2 regions of the Leucobacter allii genome follow, and region 2 is predicted to be linked to the other one. Evidence: riboswitches for the same ligand, from Rfam matches in the RefSeq annotation. Region 2 holds a riboswitch; the other holds the start of a gene.
The links. A riboswitch is a leader RNA that binds a small molecule or an ion and turns the genes downstream of it on or off. The one in region 2 is predicted to bind FMN.
Positions count from the first base shown of each region.

Region 1: it holds a riboswitch for FMN, as region 2 does, so the genes downstream of both, ribD (bifunctional diaminohydroxyphosphoribosylaminopyrimidine deaminase/5-amino-6-(5-phosphoribosylamino)uracil reductase RibD) here and pnuC (nicotinamide riboside transporter PnuC) in region 2, are expected to answer to the same signal.

Region 1 covers NZ_CP095045.1:62,636-69,750, reverse strand. The annotation lists gene MUN78_RS00285 (exodeoxyribonuclease III) at 1-710, shown strand, start outside; gene trpS (tryptophan--tRNA ligase) at 785-1,792, shown strand; gene MUN78_RS00275 (bifunctional lysylphosphatidylglycerol flippase/synthetase MprF) at 1,880-3,976, shown strand; gene MUN78_RS00270 (DUF1345 domain-containing protein) at 3,982-4,683, shown strand; FMN riboswitch at 4,768-4,913, shown strand; gene ribD (bifunctional diaminohydroxyphosphoribosylaminopyrimidine deaminase/5-amino-6-(5-phosphoribosylamino)uracil reductase RibD) at 4,965-6,101, shown strand; gene MUN78_RS00260 (riboflavin synthase) at 6,104-6,790, shown strand; gene ribA (GTP cyclohydrolase II) at 6,787-7,115, shown strand, end outside.
Region 2 covers NZ_CP095045.1:3,425,760-3,432,874, forward strand. The annotation lists gene MUN78_RS15895 (sugar porter family MFS transporter) at 1-1,228, shown strand, start outside; gene MUN78_RS15900 (Gfo/Idh/MocA family protein) at 1,259-2,299, shown strand; gene pnuC (nicotinamide riboside transporter PnuC) at 2,643-3,350, opposite strand; FMN riboswitch at 3,423-3,563, opposite strand; gene MUN78_RS15910 (sugar phosphate isomerase/epimerase family protein) at 3,614-4,615, opposite strand; gene MUN78_RS15915 (Gfo/Idh/MocA family protein) at 4,695-5,885, opposite strand; gene MUN78_RS15920 (LacI family DNA-binding transcriptional regulator) at 6,073-7,110, shown strand.

The DNA of each region.
Region 1 (7,115 bases), 200 kb from region 2:
TCTTCGGCGAGGAGTGGCACGTCCTCCACGATCCGTGCGAGATCAAGGGGCGCGCCGGCGTCGCGATCCTGAGCCGGGTGCCCGCGACCGGCCATCGCACGGGTCTCGGGACCCTGGATGCGCAGGAGCGCATCCAGTCGTCCGGTCGCTGGCTCGAGGCGGACTTCGAGCTCGGCGGCACGCCGATCACCGTCGTCAGCAACTACACGCATTCCGGAGAGGTCGACACCCCGCGACAGGAGGCGAAGTGGGCCTTCCTCGACGCCATGGGCGAGCGCATGACGGAGCTCGCCGACGCCTGCGAACTCGTCGCGATCGTCGGCGACTTCAACGTCGGCCACCGCGAGCTCGACATCAAGAACTGGAAGGGCAACGTGAAGCGCGCCGGGTTCCTGCCGCGCGAGCGCGCCTACTTCGACCGCTTCTTCGGCGCGCGGGGCGAGACCATCGTCGGCGTCGACGGCAGCGAGGGGCCCGGCTTCGGCTGGGTCGACGTGGGCCGGCGCTGGGCCGGCGAGGTCGACGGGCCCTATTCGTGGTGGTCGAATCGCGGGCAGGCCTTCGACAACGACACGGGCTGGCGCATCGACTACCACGTCGTCACCCCCGCGCTCGGCGAGCGCGTCGCGGACTACCGCGTGCACCGCTACCCCTCCTACGACACCCGCTGGTCCGACCACGCCCCCGTCGTCGTCGACTACCGGGCGTAGCCGCCCGGCCCCAGCATCCGAAGACCGAGATCCCGCGGCCCCGATCGCCGCGGGATGACAGAAAGCCGTCCCCCATGAACGCCTCAGCCAAGCCCGTCATCTTCTCCGGCATGCAGCCCTCGAGCGATTCGCTGCATCTCGGCAACTACATCGGCGCGCTGCAGCAGTGGACGAAGATGCAGAAGGACTACGACGCGTTCTTCTGCGTCGTGAACCTCCACGCCATCACCGTCCCCCAGGATCCGGCCGAGCTCGCCGCCCGCACGCGGCGCACCGCGGCCCAGTACATCGCCGCGGGGATCGACCCCGCGAAGTCCACGCTGTTCGTGCAGTCGCAGGTGCCGGCGCACGCGGAGCTGGCGTGGGTGCTCAACACGCTCACCGGCTTCGGCGAGGCGAGCCGCATGACGCAGTTCAAGGACAAGTCGCAGAGGAACGGCGCCGATGCGGCCTCGGTCGGTCTCTTCACCTACCCGATCCTCATGGCGGCCGACATCCTCCTCTACCAGGCCGCGAGCGTGCCGGTCGGCGAGGACCAGCGCCAGCACGTCGAGCTCACCCGGGACCTCGCGAATCGGTTCAACTCGCGCTTCGGCGAGACCTTCGTGGTCCCGGAGGCGCAGATCCAGACGGGCACCGCGAAGATCTACGACCTGCAGAACCCCTCGGCGAAGATGTCGAAATCGGCGGAGACCGAGGCGGGGCTCATCAAGGTGCTGGACCCCGCGAACGTCACCCGGAAGAAGATCATGCGGGCGGTCACCGACGCCGACGGCGAGATCCGCTTCGATCGCGAGGCGAAGCCCGGCGTCTCCAACCTCCTCACCATCTTCTCGGTGCTCGGCGAGCGGCCGGTCGACGCGATCGCCGAGGAGTACGCGGGCCGCGGGTACGGCGATCTCAAGAAGGGCGTCGCCGAGGTCGTCGAGGCGAGCTTCGCCCCCGTCCGCACGCGCACGGAGGAGCTGCTGGCCGACCCGGCGGAGCTCGACCGGCTGCTCGCCGCAGCCGCCGAGCGGGCGAACGAGGTCGCGAGCCGCACCCTCGCGCACGTCTACGAGCGCATCGGCCTCATCCGCTGATCGGTCGCGCCGTCCGGTGAACCGCGCCGTCGGGTGAACCGCGCAGTCCGGTGAGCCGCGCAGCGACTCGCGTCCTAGACTGAGTCCATGGAATCCGACGCCCGGCGCCGAAGCCCGCTCACCCTCCTGCGACGCGTGCCGTTCACCGCGGCCCTGGTGCTCGCGCTGCTCGTGATCGGCATCGCCACGGGGACGCTGTGGTCGCCGGCGTCGGAGAAGCCCTGGTACGCCGAGTTCGCCACCGGGCTGCCCGCGTTCGCCGAGGGGCGCTGGTGGACCGTGTTCACCTCGCCGTTCCTCCTCAACGCCCCGTACGTGTTCCTCACCATCGCGCCGCTCGTCATCGGCGGCGTCGGCTGGGCCGAGTGGCGCTTCGGCTCGCTGCGCACGATCGGCCTCTTCCTCGCCGGCCACCTCGTCGGCGTGCTCGGCGCTGCGGGGATCGTCGCCGTCGTCTCGCAGACGGGATGGCACTGGGCCGAGCGCCTCACGACCGTCTACGACGTCGGCCCCTCCTGCGGCGCCTTCACCGCGCTCGTGTTCGCCATCGCGACGCTGCCGTCGCCGTGGCGGCTGCGCGCCCGCGTCGCGACGGTGATCTGGATCGGGGTGTCGGTGCTCTACCTCGGGCAGCTCCACGACCTCGAGCACGCGGTCGCCCTCGTGGCGGCGATGCTCGCGAGCGGCTGGCTGCCCGCCTTCCGGCATCGGGCGAGCCGTCCGAGCGCGCGGGAGTGGCGACTCATCGCCTTCGCCGGCCTCATCGCCATCGGCGCCGTGCAGGTGCTCGGCCTCGTCGTGCCCTACGACGGGCCGCTCGGCAGCAACGAGCCGGTCTCCTCCTTCCTCGACGTCGCGATCGACGTCGTGGTCATCCTGCTCATCGCGAACGGCGTGCGCCGGGGCTATCGCGTGGCCTGGATCGCGGCGATCGTGCTCGGCGCGTTCAACCTGCTGACGGCGGCGCTCGTCTTCGCCGCCCTCCCCCTGCTGCTCGACGCCGGCGCCATCGACTCGCCGCTCGACGTCGTCGGGATCGCGGTCGCCCCGACCGTCTACTGGATCGCCCAGCTCGCCTTCATGATCATCGGACGCGGCGCGTTCCGGGTGCCCCTGCGCCGCTCGCGGCGCCGGGTGGCGGCCGCGACCGTGACGCCCGAGGAGACCGCTGCTCGGATCCGCCGCTTCGGCGGCGGGACGATCTCGTGGATGGTGACGTGGCCGGAGAACCGTCACATCGCGCTCCGCGGGCCGGCGGAAGCGGGCGTCGTCGGCTATCAGGAGCACGCGGGCGTCGCGATCATGCTCGGCGATCCGATCGTGCCGGCCGGGTCGCTCGGGGAGGCGCTCGCCGCGTTCGAGCGCACGACGCAGGATGCGGGCCTCATCCCCTGCGTCTTCTCGGCGGGCACCGCGACGGCGACGGCGCGCCCGGAGGGGTGGCGCTCGGTCATCGTCGCCGAGGACACGATCGTCGATCTGCCCGAGCTGCAGTTCACCGGCAAGGCCTGGGGCGCCGTGCGCACCGCGATCAACAAGGCCGAGCGCGAGGGGATCGAGTTCCGCATGGTGCGGCTCGCCGACGAACCCTGGAACGTCCTCGCGCAGGTGCGCGCCATCTCCGAGCAGTGGACGGGGGACAAGGGCCTGCCCGAGATGCGCTTCACCCTGGGCACGGTGGCGGAGGCGCTGGATCCCGAGGTGCGCGTCGGCATCGCCGTCGACGGCGAGGGGAGTCTGCACGGGGTGACCTCCTGGCTCCCCGTCTACGGCGGAGACGGACGGGTCGCCGGCTGGACCCTCGATCTCATGCGCCGCCGCGACGGCGGCTTCGGGCCGGTGATGGAGTTCCTCATCGCCTCCTCCGCACGGCACTTCTCGGGCGAGGGCTACGACTTCGTCTCGCTCTCGGGCGCGCCGCTCGTGCGGCCGGCCGACGCGGAGGCGGGACCCGTGGACCAGGTGCTCGAGCAGATCGGGAGCCTCGTGGAACCGCTCTACGGCTTCGCCTCGCTGCACCGCTTCAAGCAGAAGTTCAACCCGCGGCATGAGTCCCTGCACCTTCTCTACCGCGACGAGGGCGATCTGCCGCGCATCGGCGTCGCGCTCACCCGGGCCTATCTTCCGGACGCGTCGCTGCGCGATCTCGTCACCTCCGCGGCCGGAACGGCGGCGCGGACATAGACGCCATGGCGGAGCGCTCCCCCTGGCGCACGGCGAGCGCGGCACTCAGCATCGGCGGCGAGGTGCTCGGTCTGCTCATGCAGCTGGCCCTCGTCTGGGTGGGCGCGGATCTGCTCTGGGGCGGCGACGACGATCTCATGATCGCCCAGCGCTTCGTGTGGTGCAGCGTCGCGATGCTGTACCTCGCCCTCACCGCGCTCGCGCTCAGTCTCCAGGTGCGCATTCGCCAGCCCGACCCCACCGCCACGCGGGTGCTCATCGGCCACCCCGTCACCCGGCTGTTCACGATGGTCTTCACCTTCGGCGCGAGCGTCATCGGACTGTCGGTGGCGGTGGATCTCATCACCGACATCGGTCAGGACGTGCACGACCCCATTGCCGAGTTCACCGCGGTCTGGGCGATGCTGCTCTCCTGGGTGATGTTCAACTGGGGCTACGCTCGGATCTACTTCTCGCGCTTCCACCGATCCTCGGCGCCGCCGCTCGAGTTCCCCGGGACTCCGAGCCCGCGCCTGGCGGATTTCGCGTACTTCGCCTTCACGAACTCGACGACGTTCTCCGTCTCCGACGTGAAGGTCCTCGACACCCACATGCGCTGGACGGTCGTGTGGCACACGACGTTCGCCTTCTTCTTCAACGCGCTCATCATCGCGCTGTCCATGAACGTCATCGCGAACGGGCAGCTGTTCGCCGAGCTGTTCTCGTGAGAGCGGCCGCGTCCGCACGATTCCGCCCAGAGGGAAATGTGACGGGGCGGCGTGCGACGACGCGCCCGAGGGGCTAGCATGAGGAGCGTGTTCCGGGGTCGGTGAGAATCCGAACCGGCGGTGACAGTCCGCGACCCTCGCATCCGCGAGGCCGAACCGGTGGAACTCCGGTACCGACGGTGATGGCAGTGCGGAGTCCGCCTGTGTAGTCCGGATGAGAGGAATGCAGGAGGACGGGCGACCGTCCGCACCCTGTGCACCCGGGACGTGAGGATCGCCGGATGCTGCAGCAGGAACTCGTCGAGGAGGCGATGCGCCGCGCGCTCGGGGTCGCCCGACGCGGGCCCGTCGACGACCCCAATCCGCAGGTCGGCTGCGTGATCCTCGACCCCGACGGCCGGATCGTCGCCGAGGGCTGGCACCGCGGTTCCGGGACGCCGCACGCGGAGATCGACGCGCTGGCGCATCTGCCCGGGCCGTGGCGCGGCCGCTTCTCGGAGCTCACCGCCGTCGTCACCCTCGAGCCGTGCAATCATACGGGGCGCACCGGTCCGTGCGCCGAGGCCCTGCGCGACGCGGGCATCGGCGCGGTCGCCTACGCCCTGGACGATCCGGGCCGCGCCTCCTCGGGCGGGGCCGCCACGCTGCGGGCGGCCGGAGTCGAGGTGCGCGGCGGCGTTCTGGCGGGAGAGGCGCGCGCGCTGCTGGGCGCCTGGCTGGCGCGCCAGGGGGCCGCGGACGCGTCCGCTCCGTCGCCGCTCCGTCGCCCGCGGGTGACCGTGAAGTGGGCGCAGACCCTGGACGGCCGGGCCGCGGCGGCGGACGGGACGAGCCGCTGGATCACCGGGCCCGAGGCGCGCACCGACGTGCACCGTCGGCGCGCCGAGGCCGACGCCATCCTCGTCGGCACCGGCACGCTGCTCGCCGACGACCCGGAACTCACCGCGCGCGACGCCGAGGGGGCGCTCCTCGTCCCGGCGTCCGAGCAGCCGATCCCCGTCGTGCTCGGGCACCGGGGCATCCCCGAGGCGGCGCGGGTGCGCGCGCATCCCGCGCTCGCGGCGCGGGGCGTCCCCGAGCCCCTGAGGCTCCCGGGCGACGATCTCCCCGCCGAACTCGCCGGGCTCGCCGCGCGCGGCATCGGGAGCCTCTTCGTCGAGGGCGGGCCGCGGGTCGCGAGCGCGCTGATCGCGGCCGGCCTGGCGGATGAGCTGCTCGTCTACGTCGCCCCGGCGCTGCTCGGCGGCCCGAGGCTCGCGCTCGGCGACCTCGGGATCCCGAGCATGGCGGGGATCGCGCGGCTCGCGGTGCGCGAGCGCCTCGAGCTCGGCGCGGATCTGCTCGTCCGAGCCGATCGTGTTTCACGTGCAACCCCAGACTCCCCGGCCCCCGGGGACCACGCCTCCGAGGAAGGATAGGCATGTTCACAGGACTCATCGAGGAGATCGGCGAGATCGTGGCCGTCGAGGCGATCGATGATTCGCTCCGCCTCACCATCGCGGGCCCCGTCGTCACCGCGGACGCCGTTCACGGCGCCTCGATCGCGGTGTCCGGCGTCTGCTTGACGGTGATCGAGCAGGGGACCACGTCGGACGGCCGCGGTACCTTCACCGCCGACGTGATGGCCCAGTCGCTGCGCATGTCGACGCTCGGCGCGCTGATCCCCGGCAGCCGGGTGAACCTCGAACGCGCCGTGCGCGTCGACACCCGGCTCGGCGGCCACATCGTCCAGGGGCACGTCGACGGCACCGCGAGCCTCGTCACGTCCACCCCGGCCGAGCAGTGGCGCGTGCTGCGCTTCGCCCTCCCGGCCGCCCTCGCTCCCCTGCTCGTCGACAAGGGCTCCGTGACGCTCTCGGGGGTCTCGCTCACCGTCTCCGGCATCTCCGACCCCGCCGGCGGCGAGGAGGGCGGATCCGGCCACTGGTTCGAGGTCTCGCTCATCCCCGAGACGCTCGCCGCCACGACGCTCGGCGCGCTCGAGCCCGGCGACCGGGTGAACGTCGAGACCGACATCCTCGCGCGCCACGTCGCCCGCATGCTCCGCTTCGGCGGCGAGCCCGCCGCCCTCACCGAACCGCACGTCCCCGAAGGAAGCCGCGCATGACCCCCACCGATTCCCCCGAACCCGCCGGCCGCATCTCGAGCATCGAGGAGGCGGTGGCCGCCATCCGCGCCGGGCGGCCCGTCATCGTCGCCGACGACGAGGATCGCGAGAACGAGGGGGACGTCATCCTCTCGGCCGAGCTCGCGAGCCCCGAGTGGATCGCCTGGACGGTGCGCTGGTCCTCCGGCCTGCTCTGCGCGCCGATGACCAACGACATCGCCGACCAGCTCGACCTGCCCATGATGGTGGAGCGCAACGAGGATGTACGCGGAACGGCATACACGGTCACCGTCGACGCCGCGCACGGCGTGACCACCGGCATCAG
Region 2 (7,115 bases):
CGCCGACAAGATCGGCCGCCGCCCGACCATCATCCTGCTGGCGGTGCTCTTCTTCTGCGGCACCCTGCTCGTCGTGACCTCCCCGAGCGGCCCCGAGCACGGTACGCACACGACGCTCGGCTTCTCGCTGCTGGTCGCGGGGCGGATCGCGCTCGGCTTCGCCGTCGGCGGCGCGTCCGCCGTCGTGCCGGTGTACCTCGCCGAACTCGCACCCTTCGAGATCCGCGGCTCGCTCTCCGGCCGCAACGAGCTCATGATCGTCGTGGGTCAGCTCGCCGCTTTCATCGTCAACGCCATCATCGCGGCGCTGTGGGGGCATGTCGACGGCGTCTGGCGCATCATGTTCGCCATCTGCGCGCTGCCCGCGATCGTGCTCTTCTTCGGGATGCTGCGGATGCCGGAGTCCCCCCGCTGGCTCGTGGAACAGGGGCGCGCCGACGACGCGCTCGCGGTGCTCCGCACGGTGCGCTCGGAGGATCGGGCCGCCGCGGAGTTCGCCGAGGTGCAGCGCGTCACCCAGGAGGAGCGCGCCGAGTCGGAGCGCCGCCTCGGCATCCGCGCCGTGCTCTCCAACAAGAACCTCCTCGTGATCCTGCTCGTGGCCTGCGGCCTCGGCATCGCCCAGCAGTTCACCGGCGTCAACGCCATCATGTACTACGGCCAGCGGATGCTCGCCGAGTCCGGGTTCAGCGAGGACATGATCGGCTGGGTGAACATCGCCCCCGGCGTGATCGCCGTGATCGGCGGGGTCGTCGCGCTCTTCATGATGGACCGGGTCGACCGTCGCACCAACTTCCTGTGGGGCTACGGGCTCACCGCCCTCTCGCACGTGCTCATCGCGGTCGCGATGATGTTCCTCTTCCCCGAGGGCAGCCCCGCGCGCCCGTGGGTGTTCCTCGTGCTCATCGTCATCATGATCGGCTCGATCCAGCTGTTCCTCAACATCGCCACCTGGGTCTACCTCTCCGAGGTGTTCCCGCTGCACATGCGCGGGATCGGCATGGGCGTCTCCGTCTTCGTGCTCTGGATCGCGAACGGCGTGCTCGCGCTGCTCGTGCCCTCCATCGTGGGCGCGGTCGGCATGGGGCTGTTCGTCATCTTCGCGATCGTCAACGTCGTCTCCTTCCTCTTCATCAAGCGCTTCGTCCCCGAAACCCGCGGCCGCACGCTCGAAGAGCTCGAGGAGGACGTGATGACGGGCGCGATCTACGTGCCCCGCGAGCGGTAGAGCCGGCGGGCGCGGAGAGGACGGCATCGCATGAGGATCGGACTCGTCGGATTCGGCGTCGGGGGCAGGCTCTTCCATCTGCCCTACCTCCAGGCGGCGACGGAGTGGGAGCTCGCGGGCGTCGTGGCGCGCTCGCCGCAGCGGGTCGCCGAGCTCGCGGCCGAGGCGCCCGGCGTGCCCGCGTTCGCCTCGCTCGATGCGATCATCGACGCCGGCGTCGACGCGGTGGTCATCACCACCCCGCCGGCCACCCGGCGGGAGCTCGTGCTGCGCGCGCTCCAGCGCGGCGTGCACGTCGTCGCCGACAAGCCCTTCGCCCCCGATGCGGCGACGGCGCGCGAGCTCATCGCCGCCGCCGACCGTGCCGGCCGAACGCTCACGGTCTTCCACAACCGGCGCTGGGACACGGACCTCGTGACGCTGCGCTCCGTGCTCGACTCGGGTCGGCTCGGCCGCGTGTGGCGCGCCGATTTCGCGCTCGAGCAGGACGACCGCTCCGTGCTCGCGCAGGGACCGGATGAGGGCCTGCTGCGCGACCTCGGCGCGCACGTCGTGGATCAGCTCGCCCAGCTCTTCGGACCCGTCGCGCGGGTGGACGCACACCTCGACTGGGTGGGCGCGGGCGACGCCCGCGTCGACGTCGGCTTCGTGCTCGGGCTCCACCACGCGGGCGGCGTCCACAGCTCCGTCTCCTCCTCGAAGGGCGCGCGGCGGGAGGACCGCCGCATGATCGTCTACGGCCGCGAGGGCAACTACGAGTCGCACATGTCCGATGTGCAGGTCGAGCAGCTGCGGGCGGGCCTGCGGCCCGCCACCGACGCGGACGCCTGGGGGGTCGAGGCGCCCGAGCGCTGGGGCGTGCTGCACGACGGATCCGGCCCGACCCCGATCCCTTCCCTGCGCGGGGACTACACCGAGTTCTACCGGGATCTGCATCGCGCGATCGCGACGGGGACGCCGCCCGCGGTGCGGCTCTCCGAGGCGCTGCACACCGTCGCGGTGCTCGACGCGGCGCGCGAGAGCGCGATCTCGGGCACTCGCGTCGAGGTGGCCGCGACCCCCGGATCCTGACCCGCCGCCGCATCCCTCGCCCCGCGCACCGCTCCGCCCCGCCTCGCACCTCCCGCTCCGCCCCCTCTCCCGTCCCCGCCCCCTCTCGCCCTGCACCTCCCACCACCGCACTTCTGCGCCCGCGCCCCCTCTCACCCTGCGCCTCCGCGCCCCCAACCCCCGGGGCCGATCTCCCTCCGCCCCGAAACCTCTCCTCCGCATGAATCCGGGTCGCTCCGGCAGGGTCGGCCCCTCCGCCACCCTGCCGCGGTGACCCGGATCCGGGCCAGGGCGACCCGGAGCGACCCGGACGGGGCGGAGCGGGGCCCGGAACCGAGCGGAACGTGGGCTCGGGAACGGAGCCCTACTCCCGCCCGCGAACGGCCGGGGTGGTCCGCGGGTCGGGCATGAGCGTGTCGATCCGGGGCTTGGCGTGGGCGCGGCACCACACGACGAAGCCGATCGCGGTGAACACGCCGTAGAAGACGTACATGAGGGCCGTGGCGTAATAGCCGGAGCTGAACAGCAGCGGCACGCCGACGAGGTCGACGGCGATCCAGACGAGCCAGAACTCCGTCCACCCCTTCGCCATGCCGTAGGTGGCGAGCAGCGAGCCGACGAAGGTCCAGGCGTCGGCCCAGACCGGATCCCAGGAGCCGAGCGCGCGGAACACCGGCGTCAGCGCGACCGTGCCGAGCAGCAGGACGAGCACGATGCCGACGCGTGCTCCCGCAGGGGCCCAGCGCGGCGTGAGCCGGCCGCCGTCGCCCGCACGCCGCCAGCGGATCCAGCCGTAGACCGCGACGGCGATGAACATCACCTGGCGGCCCGCCTGGCCGAGCAGGCTCGGCAGCGAGTGCTCGGGGGTGAGGATCGAACCGAGGAACACGGTGAGCAGCAGCAGATTGCCGATGATCCCGACCGGCCAGGCCCAGATGCGCCGGCGCATACCGCCGAGCGCGCTCGCGAGCCCGAAGACGTTGCCGACCACCTCGCGCACGAGCAGCGTCTGCCCGCCGGGCAGTTCCCAGTGCGCGGTGAAGGCCTCGACGAGCCACTGCAGCGCGTTCATGGGATCCTCCTCGGGGTGCGGTGCCGCCGAGGGGCGCGTGGGCGGGCCCGCGGGCCCGCGGGCCCGCCCACGCCCGTGCTGCTCTCATCCAGACTGTACTGTCGGTCCCGGAGTTCCACCGGATCGGCCGGTCCCGCGAGGCGGATCGCCTCGCCGGCCCGGTTCGCGGACTGTCACCGCCGGTTCGGACTTCCACCGACCCCGGAGCACGTGTGTGTTCGCCTCGAATGCTACTCCTCCGCGGGCGCGCCCGCGGACGCGGCTCAGGCCCCGAGGGCGGCGTCGGCGTCGCGGAGCACCCGCGAGGCGACCTCGAGCCCCTCGATCCGGCCGAGCGAGACGTCCTCGTGCTCGATGTTGACCCACATCTCGGGATCGACCTCGTGCAGCGCGCGGAGGAACTCCGTCCAGTACGCGGTGTCGTGTCCGCGGCCGAGCGCGACGAAGTCCCACGCCGAGTGCTGCGGCCACTCGTTGGCCCACTCGTCGCCGCCGAGGTTCGTGCGCGGCTCCTCCGGGGAGAGGCGGCGGAAGGAGTTGTCGAGCACGCCGTTGAGCCGCGCCCACTCCGGGTTCACGCGCACGTCCTTCGCGGCGGCGTGGACGACGAGCTCGCCGAGGTGCCGCACGACGGCGACGGGATCCATCTGCTGCCAGAACAGGTGCGAGGCGTCGAGCTCCACTCCGACGTGCGTGGCGCCCGTGAGCTCGATGAGCTTGTGCACGTCGGCGGAGTTGAACACGAGGTTCTGCGGGTGCAGCTCGAGGGCGACCTTCACCCCGTGCTCGGCCGCGAAGCGGTCGGTTTCGCGCCAGAACTTCGCCGCGACATCCCACTGGTAGTCGAGCACGTCGAGTGCGGCCGAGTTCCAGGCGTTCACCACCCAGTTGGTGACGGTCGCGGCGGGCTCGCCGCCGGGGAGCCCCGACATGGTGACCACGCGATCCTGCCCGAGCCGCTCGGCGAGCCGGATCGAGCGGCGGACGTCCTCCGCGTGGGCCTCGCCGATGGCAGGCTTCGGGTGCAGCGGATTGCCGTTGCAGTTGAGGCCCGCGATCCGCACGCCGGTCCCCTCGAACAGGCCGAGGAACTCGTCGCGCGCGGCGTCGGACTCGAGGATCTGCTCCCGGTTGGGGATGTGGGTCGGGGGCAGGAAGCCTCCCGTGTTGAGCTCGATGCCGGTGAGGCCGAGCTCGCGGACGACGCGGATGGCCTCGGGGAGGCTCCGGTCGTGGAGGATCGCGTTGTAGACGCCGAGTTTCATGGGGTGCTCTCTTCTGCTGCGAAGCGGTGCTGCGGGTGGGGATGCGCGGTGGTGGGTGCGGAGCGCGGACGGCGCGGGATCACGCCACGGCGACGGAGGATCCGCCCTGCGCGGCGGACTCGGCGACGGCGGCGAGGAACTCCATGTTGTGCACGCCGTCGGCGAAGCTCCTGCAGCGCGGGAGCGACTCGGCCTCGGGGATCCCCGCGACCTCCTCGAGGAAGGCGCGCGCCTGGTGCACGAACAGGTCGTTCTGGCCGATGCCGACTCCCGGGGCGTCCATCGCCCAGCCGCCGGCGTAGTGCGGGTGGGCGGGGCCGAGGGGCACCGTGCGGTACCCGGCGAGGTCGCCCTGCTCGTCGTGGAGCATGACCTCCACCTGGCCCGGGTTCGTCTGCGACCAGCGGGCGGCGCCCCGCGAGCCGAAGACCTCGACGTACAGGTCGTTCGGGTGGCCGGCGGCCACGCGGGAGACCTCGAGGGTGCCCACGCAGCGCTCGAATGCGGCGTTGAAGCTCGCGTAGTCGTCGTTCGTGACGGGGGCGGTCTCGTCGCTCACCGCGCCGCCGGTGTGCCCGACGACCTGGCCGAGGGGCTTCGGGCGCTCGGTGATGGAGGTGTGGAAGCGGCCGCCGGAGACCTCGCGGACCGGGCCGCAGAGGTACTCGGCGATATAGCTGAGGTGGCTGCCCACGTCGCCGAGCGCGCCGGATCCGGCCGGACCCTGGTAGCGCCAGCTGATGGGGGTGCCGGGTCGGCAGGCGTAGTCGGTCCAGTAGCGGCCGGAGAAATGGAGCACCTCGCCGAGGCGGCCGTCGTCGATGAGCGAGCGGATGAAGGCGAGGCCGGGGCCGCGCAGGTAACTGAAGCCGATGCGGGCGACGGTGCCGTTCGCTGCTGCAGCCGCGGCGGCGTCGGCCATGGCGCGGGCGTCCTCGATGGTGTCGCTCAGCGGCTTCTCGCACAGCACGTGCTTGCCGGCCGCGAGGAGGCCCTCGACGATCTCGCGATGCAGCGCGTTCGCGACGACCACGCTGACGACGTCGATGTCGTCGGCCGCGGCGATGTCGCGCCAGTCGGCGACGTGGCGCTCGAAGCCGAAGCGCTTCGCGGTCTCCTGCCCGAGGGGTGCGTAGACGTCGGCGATCGCGACGAGGCGGATCTCGGGCAGCACGGGGGCGTAGAGAGTCGAGGCGGCGCGGTAGGCGGCGGCGTGCGCCTTGCCCGCCATGCCGGCGCCGATGACGGCGACGCCGAGGGATGCGGTCACGGGAGGGTCCTTTCGCAGAGGGGATCGGGGCGGGGTGTCGTGGGAGGATCGGTGCGCCGACTGCGTTGGAGCGCTCCAATTGGATCACGCTAACGCGGCGGCGAATGTTCTGTCAATATGGAGTCTGCGCGCCGCGCCACCGCCGCCCGGGTGGCGCGGCATCGTCGGATCGCGGGGAGGAGGCGGCATGAAACGGCCCACGATCTACGACGTCGCCCAGCGGGCCGGCGTCTCCAAGTCGCTGGTCTCGCTCGTGCTGCGCGGCTCCCCGCGCGTGAGCGAGGAGAAGCGCGAGGCCGTCCTCGCCGCGGTCGCCGAGCTCGACTACACGCCGAGCCGCCTCGCCGCCGGCCTCGCGGGGACCCGCACGCGCAGCATCGGCGTCGTCGTCGACGACTTCGCGAACCTCTGGTTCGCCCCCGCCCTCGAGGGGCTGCGCGCCGCAGTCGCCGCCGGGGGCTACAGCCTGAGCGTCGCCGACACCGCGCTCAACGCCCACCTCAGCCAGGATCCGATCGCGGTGTTCCGCTCGCTGCGGGTCGACGGCGTCGTGCTCGCCGGGGAGATCTCGGCCGAGGCGGCGCGGCAGCTCGCGGTTCCCGCGGTGGTGCTCGGCACGCGCGCGATCGAGGCGGCGCGGGTGCCGGTCATCGCGAGCGACGAGACGGCGGGGGGTCGCCTCGCTACGGCGCACCTCGCGGAACTCGGCCACCGGCGCATCGCGTGCATCTCCGGGCCGGGGCCGAGCGCCTCGGCGCGCGAGGCCGGCTATCTGGCGGAGCTCGCCGCGCGAGGACTCGGGGCGAGCCTGGTGCGCGCGGAGCAGACGACGGAGGCCGCGGGCGCCGCCGCTGCCGACGCGATGCTCGCGGAGCTCGCATCCGCACCGGGTGCCGAGGCGCCCACCGCGGTGTTCGCCGTGAACGACCCGCTCGCCGTCGGTGCCATCGGCGCGCTCCGCGGTCAGGGCTTCGAGGTGCCGCGAGACGTCTCGGTGGTGGGCTACGACGACTCGCCGATCGCGAGCTACCGGCTGGTCTCGCTGACCTCCGTGAGCGGCGATGTCCGCGAGTTGGGCGAGGCGGCGGGCGCCGACCTCGTCGCGATGCTGGAGGGCGAGGGCGAGTTCCCGCCGTCGCGGCGGCTCGCCCCGCGCCTCGTGGTGCGCCGTTCGACGGCCGCCCCGCGCGCGCATCGCCGCTCGCCCGGCGCCGGTCCGGTGTAACGCGA